Linked DNA regions of Desulfosediminicola ganghwensis. The protein of the gene in region 2 interacts with the protein of the main gene of each other region in a pairwise test. Links are inferred from orthologs where the notes say so. Each region holds a gene or a part of one and is shown on either strand. Other genes may lie near its edges.

Region 1 (6,112 bases), 640 kb from region 2 along the record:
GATTTACTGCCGATTGTCGAGGGGGCAACTGTTTCCACCAAGTATGGCATGGTAAAGACCGACCACATTCTATTTATCGCCAGTGGTGCCTTCCATGTGGCCAAGCCTTCTGATCTTATTCCTGAGTTGCAGGGACGCTTCCCGATCAGGGTCGAGATGCAGTCTCTTGGCAGGGACGAATTCATCCGTATCCTTACCGAGCCTGAAAATGCTCTCACCAAACAGTATGTAGCTTTGATGGCGACTGAAGGGATCGAGTTGCTGTTCACTCCGGACGGTATCGAAGAGCTGGCCGATATCGCCGTTCAGGTCAATGAGAAAACCGAGGAGATCGGTGCGCGTCGACTGCATACAGTGCTTGAGCGCGTGCTCGATAAACTCTCTTTTGAGGCATCTGAATTGGGCAACGAAGTATTCACTGTCACCGGTGAGTATGTGCGCGAGCAGCTCGGAGATATTGTTCAGGATCAGGACCTGAGCCGATATATTCTGTAATATATTCATGGGAGAAGGATGTGCTTCTCCCATACGTCCTTAACCGCAACTGGTAAACATGTTTAAAAAACTGTTTGGATTGGAAAAAAAAGAGGCAAAACGGGGGAATCCTGATGCCGTCCGGCTCGGTGTTGATCTGGAGATGAGCTACTGCCCAAAGTGCAATGAGGAGTATCGCCTGGATGTAGAACGGTGTGTTCATTGCCAGGTAGAGCTCATATCAGGTGAAGAGCGGTTGGGTCTGCTTACGAGCAAAGAACAAGGGTTTACTGCCCGCTCGATGGAGATTGCGGATGGCGAGTCTATGGTAGCCATCCGTGAAGGAAAACTCAGGGATTTGAAACCGTATCAGATCCTGCTGGGCAAAGACCGTATCCCGGCACTTTTGAATGGTGACGCCGCTGGATGCGCCAAGGGCTGAGGCGGTCCGGACCTCCAGTTGGTGGTCAGAGCAACCGATGCCAGTGAAGCGGTGGCAATACTCGAAAAAGAGTATCTGCAAACCACTGGCTTAAAAGAGAGTGATCTGCAGGTGGCCGATGCTGTTTTTGATGAGAATGCGGCTTCTACCGTCTGCCCTGCCTGCAATACCAGTTTTGTTCCCAGCCAGAACAGTGAATGTCCTGAGTGTGGGTTACGGTTTGGCTGATCAGAGGCCTGAAATGATAGTGCCTTAAAGGAAAAAAGGGCTGCTCCTCAACGAGGGGCAGCCCTTTTCCTTATTTGGGCAAAATGCTGATGAGAACTTTGGGTTAATTGCCAGCTGGTTTACCGTTTCCCCACTGTTTCTTTTTGCGGGGTGTCAGCATAATTGGTTTACGGGTGAAACTGACCGCATTGAATTCGAGAATTTCTTTCATCCGGTCTGTCAGTTCCCGGCATGGCCTGATAGTGAGGTCCTGGGGGGGATCGATATCCACCTCGCCTCTGCCGGGGAAGTGCAAGGTGAGTCGCAACGGGCAGGAGCCGTGGAACTGGTAGAGGGTCTTTTTGACCTGCTCGATCTGCTTTCTGCTGATCTTGTCCGCATCAAGCTTTACCTTGACCATTTCGGTATATTTTTCCCGGGCATCAGTGAGGGTATCGATGTTTTCCGCCAGAATCTTGGGCCCGCGCTCATCCTGCTGCACAGTTCCCTGGACCACTACCGGGTCGGACGACTGCAAGAGGTGCTCGCAATGTGGGTAGGCGCTTGGGAATACCACTACCTCAACTGTTTCCAGAATATCTTCCATCGTGAGAAAGGCCATGGGGTCACCTTTCTTGGTTTTGTGATACTTGCAGGTCTTGATCAGGCCGCCAACACGAACCGGTTGTTCATCACCCCAGTTCTCAAGTCCCTGAATATCCGCATCGGTAACCGAACGAATTTCCGGCAGGGCATCGTCGAGCGGATGGCCCGTGATGTAAAAACCTACGGTTTCCTTTTCTCGGGCCAGTCTGGTGCGCTCATCCCACTCGGGGATATCCGGTGGCAGGATTTCATTTACTTCTGTCTTCTCGCCAACCTCCTGGGCTACCCCAAAAAGGGACATTTGACCACTTTGCAGATCGCGCTGTACAGCCTTTGCCTGTTCCATGGCCTTGTCGATAATGGCAAAATACTGGGATCTCTTCCACCCCAGGGAGTCCATAGCGCCTGATTTGATCAATGCTTCGATTACCCTTGAATTAACCCTTCGGGAATCAACCCTGTTGCAGAAATTCGAAAGAGAGGAAAATTTGCCGTTTGATTCGCGCTCTTCGATAATCGAGTCGAGGGCGGATTCACCAACATTTTTCACAGCGGCCAGGCCAAAACGAACCCGGTCATCGATAACCGTAAAGTCTTTGAAACTCTCGTTTACATCGGGAGGAAGTACTTCAATGTCATGTTCCTTGCACTCGCTGATATACATGACCACCTTATCGGTGTTGGTCATATCGCAACTGAGCAGAGCGGCCATGAACTGGGCAGGGTAGTGTGCCTTCAGGTAGGCAGTCTGGTAAGAGACCAGAGCATAGGCGGCTGAGTGGGACTTGTTAAAACCGTATCCAGCAAATTTGGCCATTAAATCGAAGATATATTCAGCTTTCTTCTCATCGATCTTATTGGCCAGAGCGCCCTTCATGAACTTTACTTTCTCTTCGTCCATGACTTCGGGGATCTTCTTACCCATGGCCCGCCGGAGAATATCCGCATCGCCCAGGGAGTAACTGGCCAGGATATTGGCAATCTTCATGACCTGTTCCTGATAGACGATAACACCGTATGTCTCTTCAAGAACGGGTTTAATCTGGGGCAGCGGATAGTTGGCTGTGGCACGGCCATGCTTGGTTTCCACGAAGTCGTCAACCATACCGGAGTCGAGCGGGCCGGGACGGTAGAGGGCGACCAGTGCGACCAGGTCGCTGAACTGTTCGGGCGCCATCTTCACCAGCAGTTCACGCATGCCGGAACTCTCCAGCTGGAACACGCCCTGGGCGTCGCCGTCGCAGAGAAGTTTAAAGGTTTTCGAATCGTCCAGCGGGATGGTGTCGATGTCAAGATCGATACCTATGTCCGATTTGATATGTTTGACAGCCTTATCGATTACCGTGAGGGTCTTGAGACCAAGAAAATCAAATTTAATCAGGCCGGTCATCTCGGTATGTTTCATGTCATACTGAGTGACTGTTTCTTCATTACTGCCACGGCAGGTGGGCAGGAACCTGGTCATGGGACCTGGCGAAACAACGACACCTGCGGCGTGGGTGCCTGTGTGACGTGCCAAACCTTCAAGTGTTCTGGAGACAGTGATCAGCTCGTTAACCCGTGGATCCTGATTGGCTGCCTCCTGCAGTCGCGGCTCTTCAATAAGTGCCTTTTCGAGCGTCATCTTGAGTTGGTCCGGTACCAGTTTGGCAATCTTGTCAACGTCACTAAAAGGGATGTCCAATGCCCGGCCTACGTCGCGGATTACTCCGCGCGCCTTCATTGTTCCGTACGTGACGATCTGGGCCACATATTTGGCACCACCATATTTCTTTCGCACATAGTCAATGACCTCGCCGCGTCGATCCATGCAGAAGTCGATGTCGAAGTCAGGCATCGATTTTCGTTCGATGTTGAGGAAACGCTCAAAAATAAGTCCGTGGGGCATGGGGTCAAGATTGGTGATACCCATACAGTAGGCGGCAAGGCTTCCAGCGCCTGAGCCACGTCCGGGACCTACTGGGATATCATTATCGAGTGCCCAGTTGATGAAGTCGGCGACGATGAGGAAGTAGCCGGGAAAACCCATGGTATTGATAACGCCTATCTCTATATCGAGACGTTTTCGATATTCCTGTTCCTTCTCGGGCGTGAGGCCCTCTTCTGATTCACGCATCTTGGCGAATCGTTTTTTCAGCCCATCCTCACAGGCCTGAATGAACATGGAATCCAGGGTCTCTCCCTCAGGTACAGGGAAATCGGGGAAATAGTAATTGCCGAAATCTATCTCAAGGTTACAACGCTCAGCTACCTCCTGGGTGTTGGCTATTGCCTCCGGGCAGTAGGAGAAGGCCTTGCGCATAGTATCCGGAGATTTGAAGTAAAACTCGTCGGTGGAGAAACGAAAACGCTTCGGGTCGTTGATGGTCTTACCGGTCTGGATGCAGAGCAGCACCTCATGGGCATGTGCCTCTTCGCGGTTAAGGTAGTGGCAGTCATTGGTAGCCACCAGCTTGACATCAAACTCTTTACTGAGCTGCATGAGCCCCCTGTTGACGGGGTCCTGCTCGGGAATACCGTTCTCCTGCAGTTCAAAATAGAGCCGGTCACCGAAGATATCCAGTAGCTCACGGGTTTTGGCCCGTGCTCCTGCCATGTCCTTTTTGCCGATGAGATATGGAATCTGGCCATGAAGGCAGGCGGTGAGTGCGATAACCCCTTCGTTATGCTCTCGCAGGGTTTCCATATCGATTCTTGGCTTGTAGTAAAAACCTTCATGCTGGGCCACACTGGCCATTTTCATGAGGTTCTGGTAACCGGTGATGTTCATGGCCAGCAGTACAATATGGTAGGCGATCTGGCCATCAACCGGTTTCTTGAAGGTCTTGTCTTCCGGGGCGATATATAACTCGCAACCAACTATCGGTTTGATGCCTGCCTTTTTGGCCTTAGTATAGAATTCAAGCGCGCCGAACATGGCACCGTGATCGGTGATAGCCACGCTTTCCATACCGTACTCTTTACATTTTTTCAAAAGATCAGGAAGGCGGATGGCACCGTCAAGAAGACTGTACTGGGTATGGACATGTAGATGGGTAAAACCTGCAGACATAGGTCAGTGTATTCCTGTAGTTCTGTCCAGGTGGGTGGCCTGGAATATGGTTCCGGTTACGTCTGAACCGGTGAAATCGGCCATGGTAAGATTGGCTCCGCTGAGATCGGCATTACGAAGATTGCAGTTTCTGAGCGTCGCTTTACTTAGGTTGGCTGCTGTAAGATTTGCACCGGAGAGGTCGGCGCCTGAAAGGTCAGCCCGGCGAAGATCCGATGAATGGAGATTTGTACCTGATAGAATGGCTTTTGACAATATCGCGTCTGAAAGATCTGACTCGCTCAAGTCGAGTCCCGACAGATCACATCCCGGACAATCCCGGGCAGTGGAAGCAACTAAAAATTTGAATTCCGACCTGTTTGGGTGAGAGGACGACATGGCCCCGTTGGTATCTGAATCGTATTGTATATTGGGGCTATTAAGAGGTGTGTTACGATTTGTAACATGTGTTTTCGTCATGTCTTTTGGCCTCAACCTTCCGACTTTGCTTGCGTTGAGGCGTTTTACAGTGTAATATCTGGCTCCGTTTTTGGTGAAGAGGATGTAACGCTGCTGGTCTTCTTCCAAGTAGAGAGTGTAACAGTTCGTATCGCCGAAGTACCATGTTTTGAATGTTAAACAGAGCATGTTTTCGGTGGTTATATCCCAGGTGCCGGTATCTGTAGCATTTGCATTGTTACGGGCGCTCAGCATGCCTCCATTATGAAAAGAAAGGTTTGCATTAAAATCACGAGCTTCGAAATGTAACGTCTGGTCAATGATCAATGTCTCTACAGAATTCGCATTAAGCGGCGATATGCCTGCCTTTTTCATCTGCGAGACAGTGTTAGGACCGCAGCCGGAGATAAGCATCATCGCTGCTAGCAGATATAATATTGAGGCTTTGCAAACCATATTTTCATCCGTGGCATCTGTGGATAGCACTATATATGTTTCAGGAACTCTGTCGGTAATTATTATCATATGCCTTAGCATATTGCACTTGAAAGAGAAGAACGCGGGGAGGCGGATCTTCTTTTGTCAATGGAATGGCAGGTTATATGGTCACATGCAGGTTAGCAGATGCTTTTGAGGCAGATGGAGTGAGAATCCGGTTCAGGCCGTGATTGAAGATTGAGAGTACAGGCATTGATAGAGTAAGTTTTTGAAAAAATTCAGGGACAAATTCGCCGGCTGGCATGGATAGTCAGGCTTATCGATGCTAGTATATTGGGGAGTTGATTTGCAATTCACGTAAATTTAAAACCTACCCACATAAGAGTTGATATTGGAATAAGGAATTAAGCTATTCTCAAAGTATCTTGATTTTTACCAGAGAATTAGGCTCATGA
Region 2 (4,759 bases):
TAGTCTCAGCCAACACCTTACCGGTAACCGATTCGACGGAAATACGCAGTTTGCTGATTTCATCCGTAGCAATCCGCTTCGCCATGGCCTTACTGATCTTACGGCCCGTCTTGGCTATAATCTCGCCATCAGCAGGAGACACCAGATCGTACTCAAGCCGTTGGCCGAGCATGATCTCCGGATCAAAATCAATAAAGAATTCCTCTCCCTCGATGCTTACGTTGCTGATAGGGTAGAACTCACTCAGCAGGGATTCTGCATCGTAGCCGATCGCTTTCAAGAGAGTAGTAACCGGAAATTTACGACGCCTGTCGATACGAACGTGAAGAACGTCCTTAATATCGAATTCGAGATCAATCCAGGAACCACGTACAGGGATAATACGGGCAGAGTAGAGCAGCTTACCACTGGCGTGAGTTTTACCGTTATCGTGGGTATAAAACAGACCTGGTGAACGCTGCAACTGCGAGACGATAACTCGCTCTGTACCATTAACTACAAAAACACCATCGGCGGTCATCATAGGCAGTGAGCCGAGAAAGACCTCCTGCTCTTTGATATCGCGAATGGTTTGAACACCGGTCTCCTCGTCTACATCAAAAGTGATGAGACGAACGACAATTTTCAGCGGGATCTCATACGTCATGCCCCGTTGCTGACATTCTTCAACGGTATATTTTGGCTCACCAAATTTATATCTGACGTATTCGAGGGAACAGAGTCCGTTAAAGTCGTTAATAGGGAAGACACTCTTGAAAATCGCCTCTAACCCGATGTCCTCTCGATCCTCCGGCTCAGTGTTAATCTGCAGGAATTCCTCATACGATATTCTCTGCATTGAAATGAGATGAGGTGGCTCGATGATGTTGTCGGCCGTGGCAAAGTTCTTTCTAACTCGTTCCATAAATTATCCTCGAGGTTGCCTGTAATTTGTTACAAACTACTTAGCCCAGTCTGATTTCTAAAAATGATGGTTCAGCGTTTAGCTGAACAAAAAGGAAGTGATTAAAGTTTAGGATTTGAGTATGAATTATGCGAAATGATAACTTTCGGGTAGTTCGTGTTAAGAATAAGCAGACTTTCGGTAAAAAAAAGCGATATTGCGGGACTGAACATACCTTTTCTCCTCTTTTATTTGTTTACTCAAATATAGAAACGGCAAAGATACATGTTTAATCGCTTGTAATTACTGAACATTTTTTTCGAATTTTTCGTACAGTCTAAAGCACGACACGCTACGTGGCAAAGCCCGTAGCGTGTCGTGTGTACCGATTGCAACCGCCGAAGCGTTTGCTTGCAAGTAAGTGGACTACTTGATCTCTACAGTACCACCTACAGCTTCGATCTTGGTCTTGATCTCTTCGCACTCATCCTTGGAAGCAGCCTCTTTCAACGGAGCAGGTGCACCCTCAACCAGAGCCTTAGCCTCTTTCAGACCGAGACCGGTGATAGCGCGAACTTCTTTAATAACCTTGATCTTCTGATCTCCAGCAGCCGCCAGAATAGCGTCAAACTCAGTTTTCTCTTCTGCAGCAGCACCAGCATCTGCAGCACCACCGGCAACTGCAACAGCTACAGGAGCAGCAGCGGAAACACCGAATTTCTCTTCGAACTCTTTGATCAGTTCGGAGAGCTCGAGTACAGACATGTTGGAAATAAACTCAATTACATCTTCTTTAGTAATGGACATTATAGAATACCTCGTTCAGAATTTTTTAACAATTCGTCTCAATTAATGATAATTTAGGCGCCAGCCTGCTCTTTCTGCTCTTTGAGAGCGTTCAGTGCATAGCCAAAGGTACGTGGAACTCCGGTGAGTACCTGGACAAGTCCGGTAGGTACACCGTTGAGTACGGACAGGAACTGTCCAAGAAGTACTTCTTTGGATGGCAGCTTGGACAGAGCAATAATTCCGTCCAGTTCAAGTTTCTCTCCTTCGAGAGCACCACTTCTGATCTTGAACTTCGCATGGTCTTCGGCAAATTTGGCAAGCACCTTTGCAGGTGCAACCGGATCCGAGTAGGCCATGATAACTGCGGTGGTTCCGACGAAATCGTCACTCAACGCGGCATTATCAGTATCAGCGGCAGCTCTTTTCAGGAGAGTGTTTTTGGCAATGCGAATCTCAGAATCACTCTTGCGTAATTCCACACGCAATTCTTGTAACTCAGAGACCTTCAAACCACAATAGTCGGCGACAACAGCAAAGCTAGCCCGGCTGAACGAGTCGTTCAATTCCGAAACTACCGTCGCTTTTTCATCACGATTCAAAGTGCTCCTCCCTATATAGAAGTTTTAATAGTTTTCGAAACAGCAGCTACAACGCTGATACGAACAAAAATGGTTACCCAATTTTGTCCATGTAGTAAGGCTTACGCCTTGCGTCTCGGCAGGTCACACCCTGATCGGCATGATTAAACACTTGTGTACCCGCTGTCTTCGACCAAAAAGAGCATCAACCTGATGATTGATGCTCCGTCCAAAAATTTACTTAATCATTGCCCTGATTTGCACAGGGTCGAGTTTAACGCCAGGTCCCATTGTTGTGGAAACAGTGATAGACCGGAGATAAACTCCTTTACTCGCTGAAGGTTTCAGCTGAATAATTTTCTCAATAAATGCGGTAACATTCTCGATTACTTTCTGTTCCCCAAAGGAGGTTTTACCAACGCCTGCGTGAATGATACCAGACTTGTCTACTTTGAAGTCAACCTTTCCGCCTTTAATATCTTTGACAACATTGGCGACATCGAAGGTTACAGTACCGAGTTTTGCATTCGGCATAAGGTTACGTGGTCCGAGAATACGACCGATTTTACCAACAGTTCCCATCATGTCTGGAGTAGCAACTGTCTTATCGAACTCGAGCCAACCACCCTGGATTTTCTCAACAAGGTCGTCTGCACCAACAAAATCAGCACCCGCTTCTTTCGCCTCGGCCTCTTTAGGACCTTTAGCGAAAACCAGTACTCTGGTAACCTTACCGGTACCATGTGGCAGAACAACAGAAGAACGGATCATCTGATCAGCGTGACGCGGATCTACTCCGAGCTTCATTGCGATGTCGAAGGTTTCGTCAAATTTAGCATAGCTCATAGAAAGAGCTTTTTTGATACCTTCTTCCAGAGAGTAAAGAACACTTTTATCTAATGTCTCAACTTTATTTTTATAATTTTTTCCGCGTTTCGGCATGATGCCTCCTACTTTGACAAAGCTAACAAGCTCAGTCAGCAGTGATTTTATGCAAATCTTTTGATTAACTTAATTAATCTACTACAGTTATTCCGCAGCTACGGGCAGTACCTTCAACGATTTTCATCGCTGCATCGATATCGTATGCGTTCAGGTCAGGCATTTTGATTTCCGCAATTTCGCGAACCTTGTCACGACCGAGCTCAGCTACACGCTCTGCTTTCGGATTACCGGAACCTTTTTGCAGGTTTGCTGCCTTGAGCAACAGAACGGATGCAGGCGGGGTCTTGGTAATATAACTGAAAGACCTATCCTGGTACACAGTGATAACAACCGGAACGATTGTATCGCCGAGACTCTGGGTCTTTGCATTAAATGCCTTGCAGAACTCCATGATGTTCACACCATGCTGGCCCAGTGCAGGACCTACTGGCGGAGATGGGTTCGCTTTACCTGCAGGAATCTGCAGTTTAATGAATGCCATTGCTTTTTTGGCCATTTTTTCACTCCAACTAACAAGCTGTTTTCTATTTTATGCAATCCAAGATTAGATTGCCGCAGCTACGAATGGTATCGGTCTAGCTGCCTGTCAGGTATTGCTGACTTGAACAAACTCCAACTCAACGGGTGTTTCACGACCGAAGATAGATACCATAACGCGAACACGGCCTTTCTCAGGAAAGACCTCGTCAACAACGCCTTGAAAGTTAGCGAACGGTCCATCGATTACACGTACCGTTTCACCCACATCGAAGATGACTTTCGGCCTCGGTCTATCTGAGCCGTCTTGGATTCGACCTATAATTTTTGCTGCATCCTCGTCGGATATGGGGACCGGATTGCGATCATCGCCGACAAAGCCGACTACTCTTGGCATGTTCTGGTGAATTGTATGCCAGGTCTGATCGTTCAATTCCATGCTAACAAGCATATAACCAGGAAAGAACCTACGTGATGAGGTCTTCCTGGATCCCTTGATCATCTCAACTACCTGTTCTGTCGGTACGAGAATTTCGCCAAAGTACTCTTCGAGTCCTTCTTTACGAATCCTCTCTTCGAGGGTGGTCTTAACCTTGTCCTCAAACCCGGAGTGAACCTGAAGTATGTACCATTGCCTTGCCATGAGTCAAATTTTTCCTCGAGTGTTTGAAAAAAGTTGGAGCAGTTCTATCAGCCTGGTCCGTCCTATCAAACTGGACCCCGGAATCATCCTATCGCAAGAGAGACGAAACAAGTTTACCGAGAAGAAGATCAACAGAACCAAGATACGCCGCCATTACAAATGTAAGCACAACTACGATTCCAGTCAGACCCAAGGTCATTTTTTTGTCCGGCCACACTATCTTGCCGAATTCAACCTTTACTTCTTCAATAAATTTTTTGATTTGAGCAGGTGCGAATGGTGATGGCTCCTTAACCTTAGCCACTGCATCAGTCTTTTTAGTCTTGGGTTTACCTGCCATATCATTATCCGAGAAGAGATTTACCTAGTTATTTCCAGCAAATAGAGGTCAAAAAAACTACGTACACCAAACACAAAAACACCTGCCATAAAAATGGCAGGCCA
Region 3 (4,851 bases), 3.4 Mb from region 2 along the record:
ACAACTGGGCACAGGTCGACTCAACCATCTGCGACTATAAAAATATCGCTCATGAAAAAGAGGTGGTTCTTGATATTGTCAGGCTCTGGCTGCAATCAGAGAAAGAGTTTTTTGTTCGCGCGGCACTTGTGATTCTTCTAGCCCATTATATGCAAAAGGAGAATCTCGAAACAATCTTCACCCTCTCCCAGGCCGTGACTCATCAGGGATATTATGTACATATGGCCAATGCGTGGCTTATTTCGGTATGCATGGCAAAATTCCCGGAAGATACGATACGATTCTTTAAAGACAACCGCCTTGATAATACAACCCACAACAAGGCTATACAAAAATCCCGCGAGAGTTTTCGGGTCTCAAAAGAACATAAGGAAGTTATTAACAGACTTAAAAGATAACTGGCTGCCCTGCGCTGCGAACAACAACAAAGATCAACGATAACAGGATATTATTAATCATCCCGTCCTATATGTTTCGGCTAGACCAGGAGACAGGCAAGAGGAACGAGGGTAGTGTTCAGAATTCTGTATCATCTTTCAATATGGTACGTTTCTACCTCAACAGTGAGGCGGGAGGTGAAAGCCGGCGTCGATCTGGCTATCTACAAAGACCAGCCTTCCCACCTCCCACCTCCCAACTCTCATCTCCCTCCACTCACCTCACACTACCCACCTTTTCAATTAAAAATTTCGTCAGTTACAACCATCATTCCAACAACATCCTCCCTTCTCCTCTAACATTGCTGATTTTTTCATGAAATCTCCCGGCTGAAAGATTATTGTAATTGCTGGACCGAAGTCGCAATAATATCAACAAATCACAGTTTGCACGGATCGATCATGGCCAATGGCTGTACAACAGGTTCTCCTTTTGCGCTCAAAAATATCAAGCTGTTCCTGGCTTTTCGGATTCTTTTCAATGCACGGTTCTATTACCCTGTTTTCACAATTCTTTTTCTTGACTACGGTCTGACAATTGAGCAATTCGCTCTGTTAAACACGGTCTGGGCCATAACCATCGTCGCCGCAGAAGTCCCTTCCGGCGCACTGGCTGATATTCTCGGCAGGAAAAAGCTCATTGTGACGACCTCGTTCCTGATGATCTTCGAACTTGGTGTGATCGCTTTCGTGCCGCTGCACAATATCACTTTGGTTTTTTACGCCTTCATGTTCAATCGCGTAATCAGCGGCTTAGCCGAAGCCATGGCCAGCGGTGCCGATGAGGCCCTGGCCTATGACACTCTCGCCAACAACAATATGCGCGATTGCTGGCCCAAAGTGCTGAGTCTTCAGATGCGCTTAAAAGCGCTGGTCGGGCTGCTTACTGCCACCACGGGCGCCCTGGTTTATGACCCGGCTGTAATCAACAGATTGCTCAGCTTGGTCGGTTCCACCGCCACCGTCACCCAGCAGGATTCCATGCGCTACCCGGTCTTTCTGACCCTGGTGCTGGCTTTTATGGCGACTGCTGTTTCCCTGATGTTCCACGACCCAGCCGAAAACTACCAGAAACATAACAGCCATGGCAGTTTCTCAAAAAACATGACCGAAGCCCTGAAGATTACGGGAAAGGCATGCGTCTGGATATTAAAGACTCCTTTCGCTACCGCGGTTATTCTCTGCGGTATGTTCTACGATCATGTGCTGAGACTGCTGATAACCATGACCAGTCAATACTTCCGGCTCATCCAGTTGCCCGAGGCAAGCTTCGGTCTGATCCTGGCGACCATGTCTTTACTTGGCCTGGTAGTCCCGAAAATCTGCGAGAAAATGGTCGAACGTTTCACCCCCACGCAAAACGTATTCTTCCTTTTTGGCTTCTCCATCGTCGGGCTCTTTCTGTTGTCGCTTTTCGTGCCTTATTTCGGTGTATTGCCGGTGGCTTTTGTCTCGATCGGACTGATGATGGTCAGTTTCTTTACCAGCCACTACCTGAACCGCGTCACCAGCTCTGACCAAAGAGCCACGGTACTCAGCTTCAAGGGGTTGGTGTTTAATCTGGGTTATGGCCTGATTGGTGTTTTCTTTGCCGTGTTGATGCAGCAGACACGGGCGCGCACCGGCGCTCATCACCCGGAATGGTCTGAGGAGATGGTTGAGGCCCAGAGCTTTATCTCCGCCGTGGGCTGGACACCGTGGTACACTCTCGCGCTCTTTGTCCTGCTGATATTCTTTTTGAGGCATAGCCTGAAAAACGTCTCCAACCATAAACGTCGCGGCTGAAAATCAGAAGAAATCTCAACCGATCACGCTAGGACTCTGCAACAAGATATGCTACAGTGTCGAGTTGTAGTAATTGTTCAGAGCCATACTCTCCAGGTGGTCTGCCCCTGAGAAAATCCCTGGCCTGAAGTTCTCACAAGAAAGAAGGTCCAACTGTTAATTCGTTGCCCTAAGGAGGGGTCGCCTCAATGCTCAAACGTTTTTCAATCTCCCTTGAAGACAATCTTCTCGAAATCTTTGATGAGCATATCAAGGCACGGAGTTACAGCAACCGCTCGGAGGCGATCAGGGATCTCATTCGCAAAGCCTTCGTGAAAACCGAGTGGGAGGAAGACAGACAGATAATGGGCGTCATCAGTCTGGTCTACGACCACCACCAGCATAAACTGCAGGAAAAGGTGACAGAGGTCCAACACGACTACCACCATCATATCGTCTCCACCACCCACGTGCACATGGATCACCACAACTGCCTGGAAGTTATTATCGTCAAGGGCAAGGCCAAAGAGGTACAGGATCTGGCCGACAGACTGATCTCCCTGCGCGGCGTACGTGACGGTAATCTGGCGATGAGCAGCACGGGGAAAGCACTGCATTGAAAACGTGAAGGGGCAGGTGTAAGGATTGAGGCGTATGACTTTTATGCTCTCAACCTTTTTAACAGGCTGCACAGTCTCTTTGGCATCAGTATACCTTGAGCTTCAATCAAGGAACCTCATGGGCCTAACCACTCATGCCCGCCCTTACCATCACGGCATTATTCCAAGCTTTCAGGCCGGTCCTGAGAGCCCTTGAATACTCTGGCAGGTCACCCTGTATGTAACCTGCCACAGGCTGATGTCATTCGTCTCCTATCCAGCGCAACTGATACAGGTCTGTTCGCCTGCTCAAGGCATTGCGGACACTGCCCTTGAATCGCAGTTCTTTAATAAGATCCAGATCGAGATCGGTAATGAGGGTGGTCTCGATACCCGGGGTGGCTTCCGAGGCAATGGCATCGTGGGGAAAGGAGAAATCCGACGGCGTGAAGATGGCCGACTGTGAATATTGTATGCCCATGGTCTCAACTTTCGGGATGTTGCCGACACTGCCGGAGATGGCAACAAAACATTCATTTTCAATAGCCCGGGCCTGGGCACAGCACCGCACTCGGAGATAACCGGTCTTGGTATCGGTCCAGAAAGGCACAAACAGCATTTTCATGCCATTGGCTGCCTGCAGCCGCGCCAGTTCAGGAAATTCCACATCGTAGCAAATTAATATACCTATCTTGCCGACATCGGTATCAAATACTTTGAGATCATGCCCGCCGGTGAATCCCCAGCTGCGGTCTTCATCCGGGGTGATATGCAGTTTCGACTGGTAATCCCAGGTACCATCGCGTCGGCAGAGATAACTGACGTTGTAGAGCTTGCCGTCGTCACGAATCTGCGGCACGCTGCCGGTGATGATATTAATATTGTAGCTCAGCGCCATCTCGGTCATGGCCTGCCGGAAGTCCTCCGTGTATCCGGCCAGCATCCGCATGGCCTCCATGGAATTGTTACCTTCATAGGTATGAATGAGCGGGGCGTTAAAGAGTTCTGGAAAGAGGACGATGTCCGACTTATAGTCGCTGACCGTATCAACAAAAAACTCAACCTGCTGCATGAAGTCGTCGAAGGAATCGAAGCGCCGCATCTGCCACTGCACCACGCCGATTCGGGCAATGGATTGGGTCCTGCCTATCAGTTTGGTCTTCTTTTGGTAGTAGATATTGATCCATTCGAGCAACACCGCATTACCCTTTGAGTGATGATCTTCCGGCCAATAATCGTCAAGCAGGTTTCTGACATGAAAGCCGTTGGACAGCTGGAAGGTAAGTACAGGATCGTAGATCTCCTGATTTTTGACCTTGATAATGTACTGCTGGGGTGTCATCTGCTCGGAGTATTTATGATAGCCCGGGATGCGGCCACCGATGAGGATTCCCTTGAGGTTCAGGTTCTCCGCCAGCTCCTTGCGGGCATCATAGAGCCGACGACCGAGTCGCAACCCCTGAAACTCTGGGTCAACGATAACTTCAATACCGTACAGGTAGTCTCCTTCCACATCATGGGTGGTATAGGTTCCATCGGCTGTAATCTGTTCGTAGGAATGATTGTCGCCGAAAACACTGAAGTCGATGATCAGGGAAAAAGCTACGGCCACAGGCGTACCATGATCTTCGATACACACCTGCCCCTCCGGGAACGTTTCGATCAACCTGGTAAATGTTTTTAGCGACCATGGCGGTGAAACACCCTTGTATACACGCCCGCTTATATCCCGAACTGCCTCATAGTCATCCAATTGCAGATGCCTGAGTTTCAATTTGTGCTCAATATCATGTGACATCGTTACAGCCTCCTCCCATCCAATCCGGGGAACATTGAAACATATGTGCGTATTCTCTAAACTCCGAAATCTTCGCGATTCATTCCATTTTCACTGCTGCTCTTGCATCTCCATACATGCAAAACCAGAATTAGGTAAAGTAAAATCTGCGTGGCTGGATTTTTTTATACCGAGAGCATACTATTAGTCCGAATTTGACAGGGGATAGGTCGGACGAACTGCGCGTTGGACGAACTTCACGTTCGACAAACTC

What was found.
Region 1: the proteins of rplL (region 2) and dnaE interact in binary tests that used the Escherichia coli proteins (3 or more experiments, as listed by UniProt). The link is inferred for Desulfosediminicola ganghwensis from one-to-one orthologs.
Region 3: the proteins of rplL (region 2) and nikR interact in binary tests that used the Escherichia coli proteins (3 or more experiments, as listed by UniProt). The link is inferred for Desulfosediminicola ganghwensis from one-to-one orthologs.

The regions. Positions count from the first base shown.
Region 1 is NZ_CP050699.1:4,436,229-4,442,340, reverse strand. What follows is about bases 1,048-5,165. They hold dnaE (DNA polymerase III subunit alpha), read right to left. Parts: upstream 4,782-5,165; coding sequence 1,248-4,781; downstream 1,048-1,247. Other genes in these bases: FCL45_RS24410 (pentapeptide repeat-containing protein), read right to left, coding at 4,785-5,165. Outside these bases: ATP-dependent protease ATPase subunit HslU, read left to right, coding at 1-495; more of FCL45_RS24410, read right to left, coding at 5,166-5,675. UniProt on the Escherichia coli protein: DNA polymerase III is a complex, multichain enzyme responsible for most of the replicative synthesis in bacteria. This DNA polymerase also exhibits 3' to 5' exonuclease activity. The alpha chain is the DNA polymerase catalytic subunit.
Region 2 is NZ_CP050699.1:5,080,376-5,085,134, forward strand. What follows is about bases 1-2,765. They hold rplL (50S ribosomal protein L7/L12), read right to left. Parts: upstream 1,691-2,765; coding sequence 1,310-1,690; downstream 1-1,309. Other genes in these bases: rpoB (DNA-directed RNA polymerase subunit beta), read right to left, coding at 1-904; rplJ (50S ribosomal protein L10), read right to left, coding at 1,744-2,271; rplA (50S ribosomal protein L1), read right to left, coding at 2,488-2,765. Outside these bases: more of rplA, read right to left, coding at 2,766-3,192; rplK (50S ribosomal protein L11), read right to left, coding at 3,266-3,691; transcription termination/antitermination protein NusG, read right to left, coding at 3,782-4,315; preprotein translocase subunit SecE, read right to left, coding at 4,404-4,655. UniProt on the Escherichia coli protein: The binding site for several of the GTPase factors involved in protein synthesis (IF-2, EF-Tu, EF-G and RF3). Is thus essential for accurate translation.
Region 3 is NZ_CP050699.1:1,634,570-1,639,420, reverse strand. What follows is about bases 1,259-4,115. They hold nikR (nickel-responsive transcriptional regulator NikR), read left to right. Parts: upstream 1,259-2,410; coding sequence 2,411-2,821; downstream 2,822-4,115. Other genes in these bases: FCL45_RS06915 (bifunctional GNAT family N-acetyltransferase/carbon-nitrogen hydrolase family protein), read right to left, coding at 3,063-4,115; FCL45_RS06925 (MFS transporter), read left to right, coding at 1,259-2,222. Also shown: FCL45_RS06930 (DNA alkylation repair protein), read left to right, coding at 1-398; more of FCL45_RS06925, read left to right, coding at 840-1,258; more of FCL45_RS06915, read right to left, coding at 4,116-4,598. UniProt on the Escherichia coli protein: Transcriptional repressor of the nikABCDE operon. Is active in the presence of excessive concentrations of intracellular nickel.